Regions from separate parts of the Streptomyces sp. NPDC057702 genome, predicted to be linked through region 3. Evidence: riboswitches for the same ligand, from Rfam matches in the RefSeq annotation. Region 3 holds a riboswitch; each other region holds the start of a gene.

Region 1 (3,199 bases), on a different contig from region 3:
ACACCGGCCGTGATGACCTCGGCGCGCAACCCCGGGCGCTCCGGTACGCCGTTGCCCACCTTGGTCGCGATGACGACGTCGTCCCGCCGGCCACGGGCCGCGAGCCAGTCGCCGATGATGGTCTCCGACTCGCCGCCCGAGTTTCCCGGCACCCAGGCCGCGTACACGTCGGCGGTGTCGACGAAGTTGCCGCCCGCCCCCGTGTAGGCGTCCAGGATGGCGAAGGACTGGGCCCGGTCGGCGCCCCAGCCGAAGACGTTGCCGCCCAGCGCGAGGGGGGACACCTCGATGTCGCCGATCCGGCGCGTGCGCGTGCTCTGTTGTTGATCAGCCATGTTCACGCGCAACGGGCCGGTCCTGAGGGCTATTCCCCCCGGGCCCGTGGCCCGGCGGGCGACCGGGCCGCGCCGGGCCCGCGCGCGGAGCCCGGCCCCCGCGCGCGGGGGCCGGGTCGTGCCGTCGGCTAGGGCTGGAGGCCGTGGTTCTGGAGCCAGGCCATCGGGTCGATCGGCGCGCCACCGCTGGGGCGCACCTCCAGGTGCAGGTGCGGGCCGGTCACGTTGCCGGTCGCGCCCACCCGGCCGATGACCTTGCCCGTGCCGACCGTGCCGGTGGTCCGCGTCATGGACGACAGATGGCAGTACCAGATCTCGGTGCCGTCATCGAGTGTGAGGACGATCCGGTAGCCGTACGAACCGGCCCAGCCGGCCTGCGTGATGGTCCCGCCGTGCACCGCCCCCACCGGCGTGCCGGTGGGGGCGGCGAAGTCCAGCCCGGTGTGGTTGGCCGACCACATGTCGCCGGCCTGCCCGAAGGTGGACGTCAGCGTGTACGAGCCGACGGGCAGGGCGTAGCTGGCGGCGAGCTTCGCGCGGCGCTCGGCCTCCGCCTTCCGCTGGGCCGCCGCCGCGCGTCGGGCCTCGGCCTCGGCCGCCTCGCGCTTGGCCGCCGCCTCGGCGGCCCGCTCCCTCTCCACCTCGGCGGCCTTCTTGCGGGACGCCTCGGCCGCCGCCTCGCGTGCCGCGGCCCGTTCGGCGGCCTCACGCTCGGCGGCGTCGGCCGCGCTGTGCTGGGTGTCGGCCTGCTGCAGGATGCGGGCCCGCAGCGCCTCGCCCGCGTTGGCCGTGCCGTGCGCGGACTCCTCGGCCGTCAGTCCGGCCTGGCTGAACGGCGCGTGGGCCGCGGCCTGCCGTTCGGCGGCCTGGCGCTGGTCGGTGTCGGAGCCGCCGTCGGAAACGAGCGGCCCGACGCCGGGGAGTTCGTCGGCGTCGGGCAGGGCGGCCTTGACCTGGTCGGCGATGGGGCCGAGGTCGGGCATCGATATGGGGGGCTGGGGGCGGTCCTTGGCGCTGGCCATGCCGCCGGCGCCGACCGCCGCGATGACGCCCACGCCGAGCACGGCGCCGCTGCGGGCCATCGATCCGCCGCGCTGTTTGACCACGCGGTGCCGGCCACGGACGGGGGCGACGGATTCGGCGGTGGGGTTCCACTCCTCCCAGGGGCCGTCCCCCGCCTCGCTCCCGGGCGGTGCCCAGGGAGGCCCGGCGGGGTCCTCGACGTCGTCGTACGCGGGGGAAGCCTGGTCGAGGGCAGACCTGTTGGACGCCACGGAGGCGTGCTCCTTTCCTTCCTTCTCGCCTACCGGGTTAGCTGACGGGTTCGGAGCAGGAAGGTCTCCTACGAGTCGCGGACGACCCGATTCACCCCAAGGGTTGGTTCCCCGGTTCCCTCGCCACGGCACCGCTGTGAGCTGCGATGACGCACCTACGGGATTCGGCGACGGCGCACGGTGCCGCCTCTGGCGGCGGCTGTGACGGCCGCGCTGCGTTATCGAACGTTAATAGAGGCCGGGGTGTGATTCCAAGCTGTTCCGGGGAATACCCGCTCCGCTTCGACGGCACGCCGGTACCACCTCAGCACAGGGGTCAAGATCGGCTACCCAGCGCAGTCGTCGGGGCTCCGACGGGCCCGTCGGGCGACCGCCAGACCCGGCGGTCCCGGCCGCCGCAGCGCCAGCAGCGCCATGTCGTCGGCCCGCTGCCCACCGGCGTGCCGGCCCACGTCGGCGATCAGCGTGTCCAGGAGCGCGTCCGGGCCCACGAAGCGCCGGCCGCTCAGGCGCCGCGTCGGCTCGTAGAACCGCCCGCTGGCATCGCGCGCCTCGGTCACCCCGTCCGTGAGCAGCAGCAGCGTCGCCCCGGCCGGGAAGGGCAGCTCCTGCACGGTGTCCCGCCAGGCGGCCAGGTCCCGCATGCCCAGCGGCAGCGCGTCGGCGTCCGGGCTGAGCTCACGCACGTGACCGGTGGGCAGCAGCAACAGGGGCGGCGGGTGGCCCCGGTTGACGAGCCGCAGCGCGCCGCCGTCCTCCCCGATCTCGACCAGCACGGCCGTGGTGAACCCCTCGAACTGGTCGAGCCCCACCCGCCGGTCGCCCTCCCGGTCCAGCGCCCGCTCCAGCCGGTCGGCCAGCCCCTCCAGGGACGGCTCCTGCTCGGCGGCCTCCCGGAAGGCCCCGATGACGACGGCGACGGCCTCCACGGCCTCCAGCCCCTTGCCCCGTACGTCGCCGATGATCGCCCGCACGCCGTGCGGTGTCTCCTGCACCGCGAACAGGTCACCGCCGATACGGGCGTCGGTCTGCGCGGCGACGTAGCGGGCGGCGACCTTCAGGGGCCCGATACGGGCCGGGGGCGCGGGCAGCACGGCGCGCTGCGCGGCCTCGGCGACGACGCGTACGGTCGCCAGTTGGCGGAAGTTGCGTCGCACCACCAGGTTGATCGCCAGCGCCAGCAGCGCGACGGTGCACACGGTGACGACCTCGGTCACCGACAGGGCGTGGTCGCCGCCGCTGTGGAAGACCGCCAGCAGCACCGAGCTGACGGCGGCCGTCGCGGCCACCGCCGACGTCGCGCCCAGCGAGAACAGCGGGGCGGCGACCAGCGGCGCGGCCGACAGGAACGGCGAGGCCGTGTAGTGCGTCGGCATGAGCACGTCGAAGATGACGCCGCCGACCAGCAGGAACGCGGGCAGCCAGCGGGCGATCCGACGAGCCCGCGCGGCCCGTGGCGACTCCGCGCCCGCACCGGCCCACCCAGCACTCCCCACGCGTCGCTCCCGCTCTCGACTGGCCCGCACCCGGCACAGCGCCCCGCCGGATGCGTCCGTCCCAGCGTCCGGCCCACGCGGCGGGCGGGCGACC
Region 2 (3,199 bases), on a different contig from region 3:
CCGAGGAGTTCGCGGCCGAGCTGGAGCGCTGCGGCGCCACCCTGGACGCCTACGCCGACCACCCGGGCGTGCGGGTCTCCCTGGAGGTTCCGGCCTCCCGGCTGACCAAGGCGCTCGGACTGCTCGCCGACGCGCTGCGGGCCCCCGCCTTCCCCGAGAGCGAGGTGGAGCGGCTGGTGCGCAACCGGCTCGACGAGATCCCGCACGAGCTGGCCAACCCGGCGCGGCGGGCCGCGATGACGCTGTCCAAGGAGCTCTTCCCGGCCGACTCCCGGATGTCCCGGCCCCGCCAGGGCACCGAGGAGACGGTGACGGGCGTGGACGCCGCCGCCGTGCGCGCCTTCTACGCCGCCCACGTGCGCCCGGCCACGGCCACCGCGGTGGTCGTCGGCGACCTCACCGGCGTGGACCTCGACCAGGCGCTCGCCGAGACGCTGGGCGCCTGGAGCGGCGACACGGCCGCGCCGCGCCCGGTGCCCGCCGTCACCGCCGACGACAGCGGCCGGGTCGTCATCGTGGACCGGCCCGGTGCCGTGCAGACCCAGCTGCTCATCGGACGGGTCGGCGCCGACCGGCACGACCGGGTGTGGCCCGCGCAGACGCTCGGCACCTACTGCCTGGGTGGCACCCTCACCTCCCGGCTGGACCGCGTGCTGCGCGAGGAGAAGGGCTACACGTACGGCGTGCGGGCCTTCGCGCAGGTCCTGCGCTCCACGCCGGAGGGCACCGGCCTCTCGCTGCTGGCCATCAGCGGTTCGGTGGCCACCGAGGTGACCGGCCCGGCGCTGGAGGACGCGTGGAAGGTGCTGCGCACGCTGGCCGCCGAGGGGCTCACGGACGACGAGCGTGACGTGGCCGTGCAGAACCTGGTGGGGATCGCCCCGCTGAAGTACGAGACGGCCGCCTCCGTCGCGGGCACCCTCGCCGACCAGGTGGAGCAGCACCTCCCGGACGACTTCCAGGCCCACCTCTACCAACGGCTCGCCGAGACCGGCACCGTCGAGGCGACCGCGGCGGCGGTGGCCGCCTTCCCGACGGACCGTCTGGTGACCGTGCTGGTCGGCGACGCCTCGGTGATCGCGGAGCCGGTCAAGGCGCTGGGCATCGGTGACGTGCGGGTGGTGACCGGCTAGCACGAGGCGTGGCGGGGCGCGGAAGCCCGTAGGCGTACCGACCGGGCTGGCGCGCCGTCAGGCGGCGTGGGGCCCGGTGCGGTCCCGCGCCGTCCCGTCTCCCGCGCTCGCCGCCCGGAGCCCGCCGTGAGGCGTGTCCCGGAGCGTTCGCCGGTCCGCGTGCGGCGGCTCGCGTCGCCGCCTCGCCAGCGGCGGCGCCCGAATCGCCCCGACCCACACGAGCGGAGCGCGGAGCTCCGGTCGCCGACGTGTGGTTACGGCGAGTCAGGAGGCCCTGGTGTCCCGTGGGATGCCAGGGCCTCTCGGTATGTCTGGTTTGCGGGAGAGGCTGCCCGTCTGCCGTGTGGCGTGCGCAACATTCACCCGGTTCTGTTTGCCGATCAAAAGACGTCCCGCTTAGCGTCAGCCCCGTTGCTCGTCACAGATCAGCCACACCCGTGGCACCGGGCAGCCATCGCCGAGTCCCTCATGGCGCGAGCCAGGGGAGCCGGGGACCCATGTCCCCTGGGGTGAATCGGCCGCCATCCTCGCGAGGGGCGTGGCGACCGTAGGAGACCTTCCTGCTCCGAACCCGTCAGCTAACCCGGTAGGCGAGAAGGAAGGAAAGGAGTACGCCTCCTCATGGCGCTCACTCGTGCCACTGGGCGGCACCGTCGCCCCAGCCGTCTTACCCGGAGCAGCGCGAACGTGGCGGGCATGGCCACTCTCGCCGCCACCGGAGTCGTCGCCGGCATAGCCGCCCCCGCGATGGCCGCCTCCGGCGCCGCCGGCTCGCAGGAACCCCAGGACACCGGTCTGCGTCAGGCGGTGGCCCTCAACGACGGCATCGCCGACAAGATCGGCGCCCAGGCCGACGCCCAGTACTCCGCCGCCGAGCAGGCCGCGGCCGAACAGCAGGCCGAGGAGGAGGCGCGCCAGCAGGCCGCCAAGCACGCCGCCGAGATGAAGAAGAAGGCGGAGGAGGCCAAGCGCAAGGCCGCCGCCGAGGCCGCGAAGAAGAAGGCCGCCGAGAAGAAGGCGGCCGAGGCCCGCGCCGCCGAGGCGCGTGAGGCCGCCGAGACCCGTGCGACCGAGACCCGCGAGGCCAGCGACACGCGGGCCACCCGCACCGTCGAGCGCACCACGCTGGGCGCCGCCTACGTCTCCCCGGTCGCGGGCAGCTACGTCTCCACGCAGTACCAGGCGTCGGGCGGCAACTGGTCCTCCGGCAGCCACACCGGCATCGACTTCCACGCCGGCCTGGGCACCTCGGTGCGTGCCGTAGGCGCCGGCACCGTCGTCGAGGCGGGCTGGGGCGGCGCGTACGGCAACAACGTCGTGATCAAGATGAACGACGGCACCTACACCCAGTACGGCCACCTCGACTCGCTCTCTGTCTCGGTGGGTCAGAGCGTCGCCCCGGGCCAGCAGATCGGCCTGGCCGGCAACACGGGCAACTCCACCGGCGCGCACCTGCACTTCGAGGCCCGCACGTCGCCCGAGTACGGCTCGGACATCAACCCCGTCGCCTACCTGCGCTCGCACGGCGTCAACATCTGAGCCGGAGCCGGCCCCGCGCGGACGGCGGCAGGGCACGGGGGCGCACCCACCCGTGCTGAGCCCGGCACGCCCGGGGCCACCGGTCGGGCGGCCGTGAGCTCGCCCCCGCGCGTCGCGTCATCTCGAAGGCCCCACCCCCGCCGGGTGGGGCCTTCGGCATGCGCGCTCCGGGGCGGGCCGGTGGCGGCCGAGCCGAGCGGTCGGCCCGCCGGGGGCCCTGAGACGTACGCGGGCGGGGCGCGCCCCGGGGGTGCGGGCGGATGGGAGGCGCGGGAAACGACGAAGCCGCGGTGACGACCCTGGGGGCCACCGCGGCTTCGGAAGGTACCGAACGGCGAGTCAGACCGTCTCCGGGAGCTCCTCAAGGCCCTCGGCGACGAGCTTGGCCAGACGGTCGAGCGCGGCGTCGGCGCCGTCGGCCTCGGAGGCCAGCACGATCTCCTCGCCGCCCTGCGCGCCCAGGCCGAGCACGGCGAGCATCGAGGCGGCGTTGACCGGGGAGCCGTCCGACTTGGCGATCGTCACGG
Region 3 (3,199 bases):
GGACCAGGCGTCCGTGGAGGAGGGCGCCCGACGCGTCTACGCCCACGCCTACGACACACCCGAGGCCATCCGGGCGGGCAACGGCTGGTATCAGACGATGCGCCAGGACATCGCCGACCTGGACACCCACGCGCCGGTCACGCTGCCCATCCTGACGCTGGCGGGTGAGACCAGCTACGCCGCGCTGCGCGAGCAGATGGGCCCGGACAAGGGCACCGACATCCGGGTGGTCGAGGTGGCGGGCAGCGGCCACTACGTACCGGAGGAGCGGCCCGAATCGGTGGTCCGGGAGCTGGTCGCCTTCTTCGGGGCGGGGCGGGCCGCCCCGGCGGACGAGGGCCGCTAGCCTCCCGTCCGGCCGGCGCGAGCCACCCTCCTGTCCGCGCGTCCGGCCGCCCGGTGGCCTTCGTCGGGTGGCCGGAGGTGCCGCGGGCGGGCGGGGGCCGGCCCGTGCCGGCCGGGGTGGCTCGCCGGTGCCGGGTGTGTGGGTGTGTGGTGCCCAGGGGTGGGGCTCGGGTCGCCGGGAAGGGGCCTGTCGGCCCGGACCCGCGCCCCCGGCGCCCCCTTCCGTAGGCGGGGGCGCCATCGGCCGGGGGATTGGGTGGCCTCGTCCCGGGTAGCAGCGGCGTCGGGCGCGGTCTGCCGCGCACCGGCATTCTCTCGCGACGTGGTCCGGCGCGGCCCGCGTCCACGGGGCGGTGGAATTCCGGGGCCGCCGGCGGCCCGTGGCTCGCGGCTTTCCGGGATTTGCCGGAAAGAGAGGCAACCCGCCCGGCTCGTGGCGCGTGTTCCAGAGGGGAAGGCGTATCGCGGACCCCGCATCGTGTGGCGTGGGGCACATCCCAGACCTCGGGGCGGGGTGCGTAGCGACTCCGGAAGCGCCATCCAAGATCATCTAAAAACGGACTACCCGGACTTTACGGGTGCTGTGGTGCGGCTCACGGGCGTCACTCGTGGATCTGTCACGCGCTGTGTCCGCGCGATGCCCGTCATGCGTGCCGGACCCCGACCCGCCAGGGAATCGAGCGGTCGCGCATTCCGTGGAATTGTCGCCCTGAGGCGAAGATCCCTCGCGCAGCGTTATCTCGCATCGCGAGCTAACGCCTTAATTGATCTTTATCGGGCGGTCCGTGGCTTGTCGTCGGGGAAATGAATGTGTTTTGTTGGCGATCCCGCTGAAACGAAGGCGGGTATCCGACGCCGGAATGCCGAATCTTGCCGCTGGCCGAGGAGAAACTTCGAAGTCATCACGGCAAGAGCGGGGGAACCAGGTAAGTGCCGCACCGCGTCCAGCGCGGTCGGCTTGGGGTGAAGACGTGTCGCGACGCCAGGCGTCGCACGGGACACGTCCGGGCAACTCCAGCCCGAATCCGACAGCTCACCTCGCAGGCATAGGAGAGGGATACCCCTATGTCTCATCGCACGCGTCACCGCCGCATCAGCCCCCGTCGTCTCGGCATCTCCGTCGCGCTGACCGCTGGCGGCGCCAGCCTCGCCATCCCCTTCCTGGGTGCGACCCAGGCCCACGCCGCCTCGGTGGACGTGTGGGAGAAGGTCGCCCAGTGCGAGGCGACCGGCAACTGGAGCATCAACACCGGCAACGGCTTCTACGGCGGCCTGCAGTTCACCGACAGCACCTGGCGTGCCTTCGGTGGCGCGGCGTACGCCCCGCGCGCCGACCTGGCCACCAAGGACCAGCAGATCGCCGTCGCCGAGAAGGTCCTCAAGGTGCAGGGCCCCGGCGCCTGGCCGGTGTGCTCCGTCAAGGCCGGCCTGACCGCCGGTGGCCCGGCTCCGCAGGTCGCCCCCGACGGCGCCCGCGACCAGGCCAACACCACCCGCGAGGCCCGCCCGGCCGCGCCCAAGGCCGCCCCGAAGGCCGCGCCCAAGGCCGCCGCCCCCCAGGCCGCCCCGAAGGCCGAGAGCAAGCCGGCTCCGCGCACCCAGAACTCGACCGCGGGCACGACGTACACCGTCCGCTCCGGCGACACGCTGTTCAAGATCTCCCAGGCGCACGACGTCAACGGTGGCTGGCGCGCGGTCTACGACCGCAACCAGGACGTCATCGGCGACAACCCGAACCTGATCTTCCCGAACCAGCGCCTGAGCCTGCCCGGTGGCGGCTCCGTCGCCCAGGCCCCGCAGCAGAAGGCCGCCCCGCAGCAGCAGGCCGCCCCGAAGCCCGCCAAGCCGCAGGCCCCGCAGCAGCAGTCGGCCCCCAAGCCGCAGGCCGCGCAGAGCGCCCCGCAGCAGCAGGCCGAGGCTCCCTCGTCGACCGGCTTCACCACCCCGGTGGCCAACAGCACCCTGGGCACCCCCTACCACCAGTCCGGTGGTAGCTGGTCCAGCGGCTACCACACCGGCGTGGACTTCCCCGTCTCCACCGGCACCACCGTGAAGTCCATCGGCGGCGGCCAGGTCGTCTCGGCCGGCTACGCCGGCTCGTACGGCAACCAGGTCGTCATCCGCCACGCGGACGGCCACTACAGCCAGTACGCCCACCTGTCGCAGCTCTCCGTCTCGGCCGGCCAGTCGGTCACCGGCGGCCAGCAGATCGGCCTGTCCGGCAGCACCGGCAACAGCAGCGGCCCGCACCTGCACTTCGAGGTCCGCACCGGCGCCGGCTACGGCTCCGACATCGACCCGATCTCCTACCTGCGGGGCAAGGGCGTCAGCATCTGACCAGCGGTTCCACCGCTGAGCCGGCGCCACTGACCGCCTCTGGACCAGTGGCCCGCGCGCCACACCGCACCACCCGACGTGCCCTCGCGCCCACCCGGCGCGGGGGCACGTCGGCGTTCCGCGCGGGCACATCCGAGCACGACCAGGCATCCGATGTGCGGGCAGCCGGGTGCTACGGGGCCAGCCCTGGGTAGAGTTCCCGGTCATGGGGTTGTGGAACGGGGAGGAACCCGCGAAGCGGGGCGACGCCGAGGCCGAGCGCACCGCCGACGGTCCCGTGCGAAGCGCCGGCGACCCGGCGCGCGCTGCCGGGGAGCCGCTGGGCGCCCCTGACACCAGGGCCCACCCGGCGCCGGGCGGCGGCGACGGCGCGCCGGTGCGCGATGCCGAGGCCCGTGCCGCCGGGCCCACGCCCCGGGGCGCGGACCCGGCGGGCCCCGTACCCGCCTCCGTACCCGCCCCCGACCCCGGCCCACTCGATACCCCGCTGTCGGCGACCCCCGCGCCCCCGCCCGGC
Region 4 (3,199 bases), on a different contig from region 3:
CGCTGGGCCCGGTGCGATCGGTCAATCTCCTGATACACCTGTCCCCTGCGCGTGATCGACGCGCGACGTATGGGCCCGCGGGGCGTTGGGCAGTCAGTTCCCCAGCGCACGTGTGCCGTCAACCCTCCTGGTGTGACAGCCGTCCGTGGTGCGCGCCACCCGCCACCGCGTCGCCGGCCGCCGGGTCGCGGGCTGCGGTGCCGGCGGGGCGCGCGTCGGCCCGACCGTCGCCCGCGCGTACGCCATCGCCACCCCCAGCACAGATGAGGAACTCCCCGTGAAGATCCGCACGTTCGCCAAGCTGGTGCGCAGCAGTCACTTCTCGCTGGCCATGCGGCTGCCCAAGGACCTGATGGCGCCCGCCTACCGCGCCTCGTTCCTGGCCGCCGCCGCCGGCAGCGGGGTGCTGCGCCACCTGGCGCGGCAGCCGCTCGACGCGCCCGCACTCGCCGACGAGCTCGGCATGCACGGAGAGGAGCACCTGCTGGGCGCCTGGCTGGAGATGGGCGTACGGCTGGGAGAGCTCGGCCAGCGCGGGGGGCGCTACCGGCTGCGTGGTCGGCTGGCCAGGGCGTTGGCCAAGGCGGAGGCGGACGCGTACGTGGCGCTGCTCGAACAGCTCATGCGCTTCCACGCCCCGCTGCTGCTGGACGCCCCGGCGATGTTGCGCGAGGGGCGGCGGGTGGCGATCACCGACCAGGACGGCGCGCTGATCGCCCGTTCCTCGCGTGTGCTCGAACCCGCCGTGCAGGCGGTGGTGGAGCAGCACGTGGACCGGGCGGCGCCGGTGCGCCTGCTTGAGGTGGGGTGCGGCAGCGGCACCTACGTGCGGCACGCCGCCTCGCTCAACCCCCGGCTGACGGCGGTGGCCATCGACCTCCAGGACGAGGTGGTGGCCCAGGCCCGGGGGAACCTGGACAAGTGGGGGCTGGCCGATCGGGTGGAGGTGGTGCGCAGCGACGTGCGGACCTACGCCACGGAGCAGAAGTTCGACCTGGTCACCCTGCACAACAACATCTACTACTTCCCCGAGGGCGAGCGGACCAAGGTGCTGGAGCGGGCGCGCTCCTTCCTGATGCCCGGGGGCCGGCTGCTGCTGACGACGAGCTGCCAGGGCGGCGGGCCCGGTATCGAGATGCTGAACCTGTGGTGCGCCTACGCCGACTTCACCGGCACACTGCCGCGCCCGACCGAGCTGCTGGACCAGATGCGGGACGCGGGCTTCACGCGGGTGCGCTCCCGTCGGCTGGTGCCGGGTGAGGAGTTCCGGGCCTTCGTCGGTACGAGCTCGTTCGACGGCCCGGCCGACGGCCCGCGCGAGACGGCCGACTGAGCCGCGTTCACACCCCAAGGCGGCGCGCGCGGCCCTGGGCGGCGCCGTGTCGCCCCGGCGGGGCGGGGGCCGCGCGCTGTCGGCCCGCGCCACGGGGGTGCCGTCGCGGGGTGCCGGGCTCGCCGACGGCCCGCGCTGGGCGCGGCGTGACGTCTCGTCACCGCCCACACTCCGGACCGGGCGCGTTCGGCGGCTGCATGGCCCACAGCCGCGCCGCGCCGTGGAACCTCCCCGTCCGGTTTGCTGTTTCCGCAGGTCAGGGCGAGTGTGCGCGACTCGTATGGGGTACCTGTGGCGGCGCGGTTCTGCGTCACCGACGAAGGTGAAGAACTTCACATACGGCCCTTTCGGCTGCGATTTCGGGCCGTGAATGACGCAGTATCCCTATCCGACAGCACCAAGCCCCCGTCACCACGGCGGGGCGGTCCGGGCGGACGCCGAGTCCTGCCGCCGCGCGGACCCAGGGAGAAGACCACGGATCGGCAGGAACGGGAGACCCAGGTACGACGGGCCACGAATTCGGTGGCCCTTGGGGTGAAGCCACGTAGATGGCCGGGCAACTTCGTCAGCCCGAACCCGACAGGTCATCTTTCGCAGGCGGATGTCGAAGGGCTTTCGTATGTCCGCGCAGCCACGTATACCCGCGCTCGCCACCCGTATCGGCACCGCGTCCGCTCTGACCGCGACGGTGTTGGCGGGCTCCTCGCTCGTACCGGCCATGTCGACCGACGCACAGGCGGCCACGACCTCCGGCAAGGCGCTCAAGGTCGCGGCCGGCAAGAAGGGCGCGCCCTACAAGTACGGGGCGGTCGGCCCGCACCGGTTCGACTGCTCGGGGCTCACGCTCTACTCGTTCAAGAAGGCGGGCAAGAAGCTGCCGCGCACGGCCGCCGCCCAGTACAACAAGACCCGCCACCTGTCCGCGAAGTCCCGCAAGGCGGGCGATCTGGTCTTCTTCCACTCCGGCCGGAACGTCTACCACGTGGGCATCTACGCCGGGCGGAACAAGATCTGGCACGCGCCCAAGCCGGGCAAGTCGGTGCGGCTGGAGAAGATCTGGACCAACAAGGTCTGGTACGGCCGCGTGCGCTGAGCCGTCCCACGGCCGGGCCGTGGTCGTCGGGCGGGTGGCGGCGCGCGCCGTCACCCGCCCGTTCGCGGGCCAGGATGAGGCAGGGGCCTTCGGATGTCCCGGCTTTGCGCCACGCTCACCAGGCCGGGTGATGTTCCCGGGGCGGACGTCACCCTCAGGAGGCACTCGGCGTTGTCCTCGACGTGCCGACCGAATCACGGTCGGCCTGATGCAACGAGGACGAGTCATGATGCGAGGAATGACGGGTGCGGCCGTCGTTGCGGCGGCGCTGGCGTGTGCGGTGACGCCGGCCCAGGCCCGCGAGACGACCACGCCGATCCAGAACGGCAAGGCCGAGTTCTGCCTGACCAAGCCGGCCGCGAAGCGGCTCGCCGAGGCGAAGATCCGGTTGGCCGCGACGGGGGGCGCCAAGCTCACCGGCAAGCAGCACCAGTGTGTGTCGTTCCCGCTGACCGAGGGCACCCGGGACTACGCGAAGCTCAAGGGCGGGGTGACCTTCCGCGACCGGGACGACCGCCTGGACCTCACCAAGATCCACAACTATGTCAACAAGACCCCGCACACGCAGGTGTCGGCCTCGGTCAACCGGGCCAAGGCGCGGCAGGTCGACTTCCTGACGTACTCCATCAAGCGGGAGAACGCCCAGACCACGCCGAAGCAGATCAAGGCCGTCGACGTACGGACCGCGCTGACCGCCGACGGCGAGAAGCTGCTGAAGAAGACGTTCGGCAAGTCGCCGCTGCGCGCGGGTGAGCACGCGTTCGTCCTGAACG

Evidence for each region. A riboswitch is a leader RNA that binds a small molecule or an ion and turns the genes downstream of it on or off. The one in region 3 is predicted to bind cyclic di-AMP.
Region 1: another riboswitch for cyclic di-AMP. It lies ahead of ACFVFR_RS10740 (M23 family metallopeptidase); the one in region 3 lies ahead of ACFVFR_RS04710 (transglycosylase family protein).
Region 2: another riboswitch for cyclic di-AMP. It lies ahead of ACFVFR_RS06180 (M23 family metallopeptidase); the one in region 3 lies ahead of ACFVFR_RS04710 (transglycosylase family protein).
Region 4: another riboswitch for cyclic di-AMP. It lies ahead of ACFVFR_RS20440 (C40 family peptidase); the one in region 3 lies ahead of ACFVFR_RS04710 (transglycosylase family protein).

The regions. Positions count from the first base shown of each region.
Region 1 is NZ_JBHVJC010000011.1:158,784-161,982, reverse strand. Features, by position in the region: gene ACFVFR_RS10745 (aldo/keto reductase) at 1-335, opposite strand, end outside; gene ACFVFR_RS10740 (M23 family metallopeptidase) at 464-1,609, opposite strand; cyclic di-AMP (ydaO/yuaA leader) riboswitch at 1,621-1,789, opposite strand; gene ACFVFR_RS10735 (PP2C family protein-serine/threonine phosphatase) at 1,936-3,105, opposite strand.
Region 2 is NZ_JBHVJC010000006.1:117,296-120,494, forward strand. Features, by position in the region: gene ACFVFR_RS06175 (M16 family metallopeptidase) at 1-1,133, shown strand, start outside; cyclic di-AMP (ydaO/yuaA leader) riboswitch at 1,579-1,740, shown strand; gene ACFVFR_RS06180 (M23 family metallopeptidase) at 1,755-2,672, shown strand; gene ACFVFR_RS06185 (HPr family phosphocarrier protein) at 3,012-3,199, opposite strand, start outside.
Region 3 is NZ_JBHVJC010000005.1:14,082-17,280, reverse strand. Features, by position in the region: gene ACFVFR_RS04715 (alpha/beta fold hydrolase) at 1-346, shown strand, start outside; cyclic di-AMP (ydaO/yuaA leader) riboswitch at 1,198-1,405, shown strand; gene ACFVFR_RS04710 (transglycosylase family protein) at 1,411-2,682, shown strand; gene ACFVFR_RS04705 (DUF1266 domain-containing protein) at 2,888-3,199, shown strand, end outside.
Region 4 is NZ_JBHVJC010000025.1:110,195-113,393, reverse strand. Features, by position in the region: gene ACFVFR_RS20445 (SAM-dependent methyltransferase) at 278-1,333, shown strand; cyclic di-AMP (ydaO/yuaA leader) riboswitch at 1,759-1,949, shown strand; gene ACFVFR_RS20440 (C40 family peptidase) at 1,953-2,426, shown strand; gene ACFVFR_RS20435 (hypothetical protein) at 2,665-3,199, shown strand, end outside.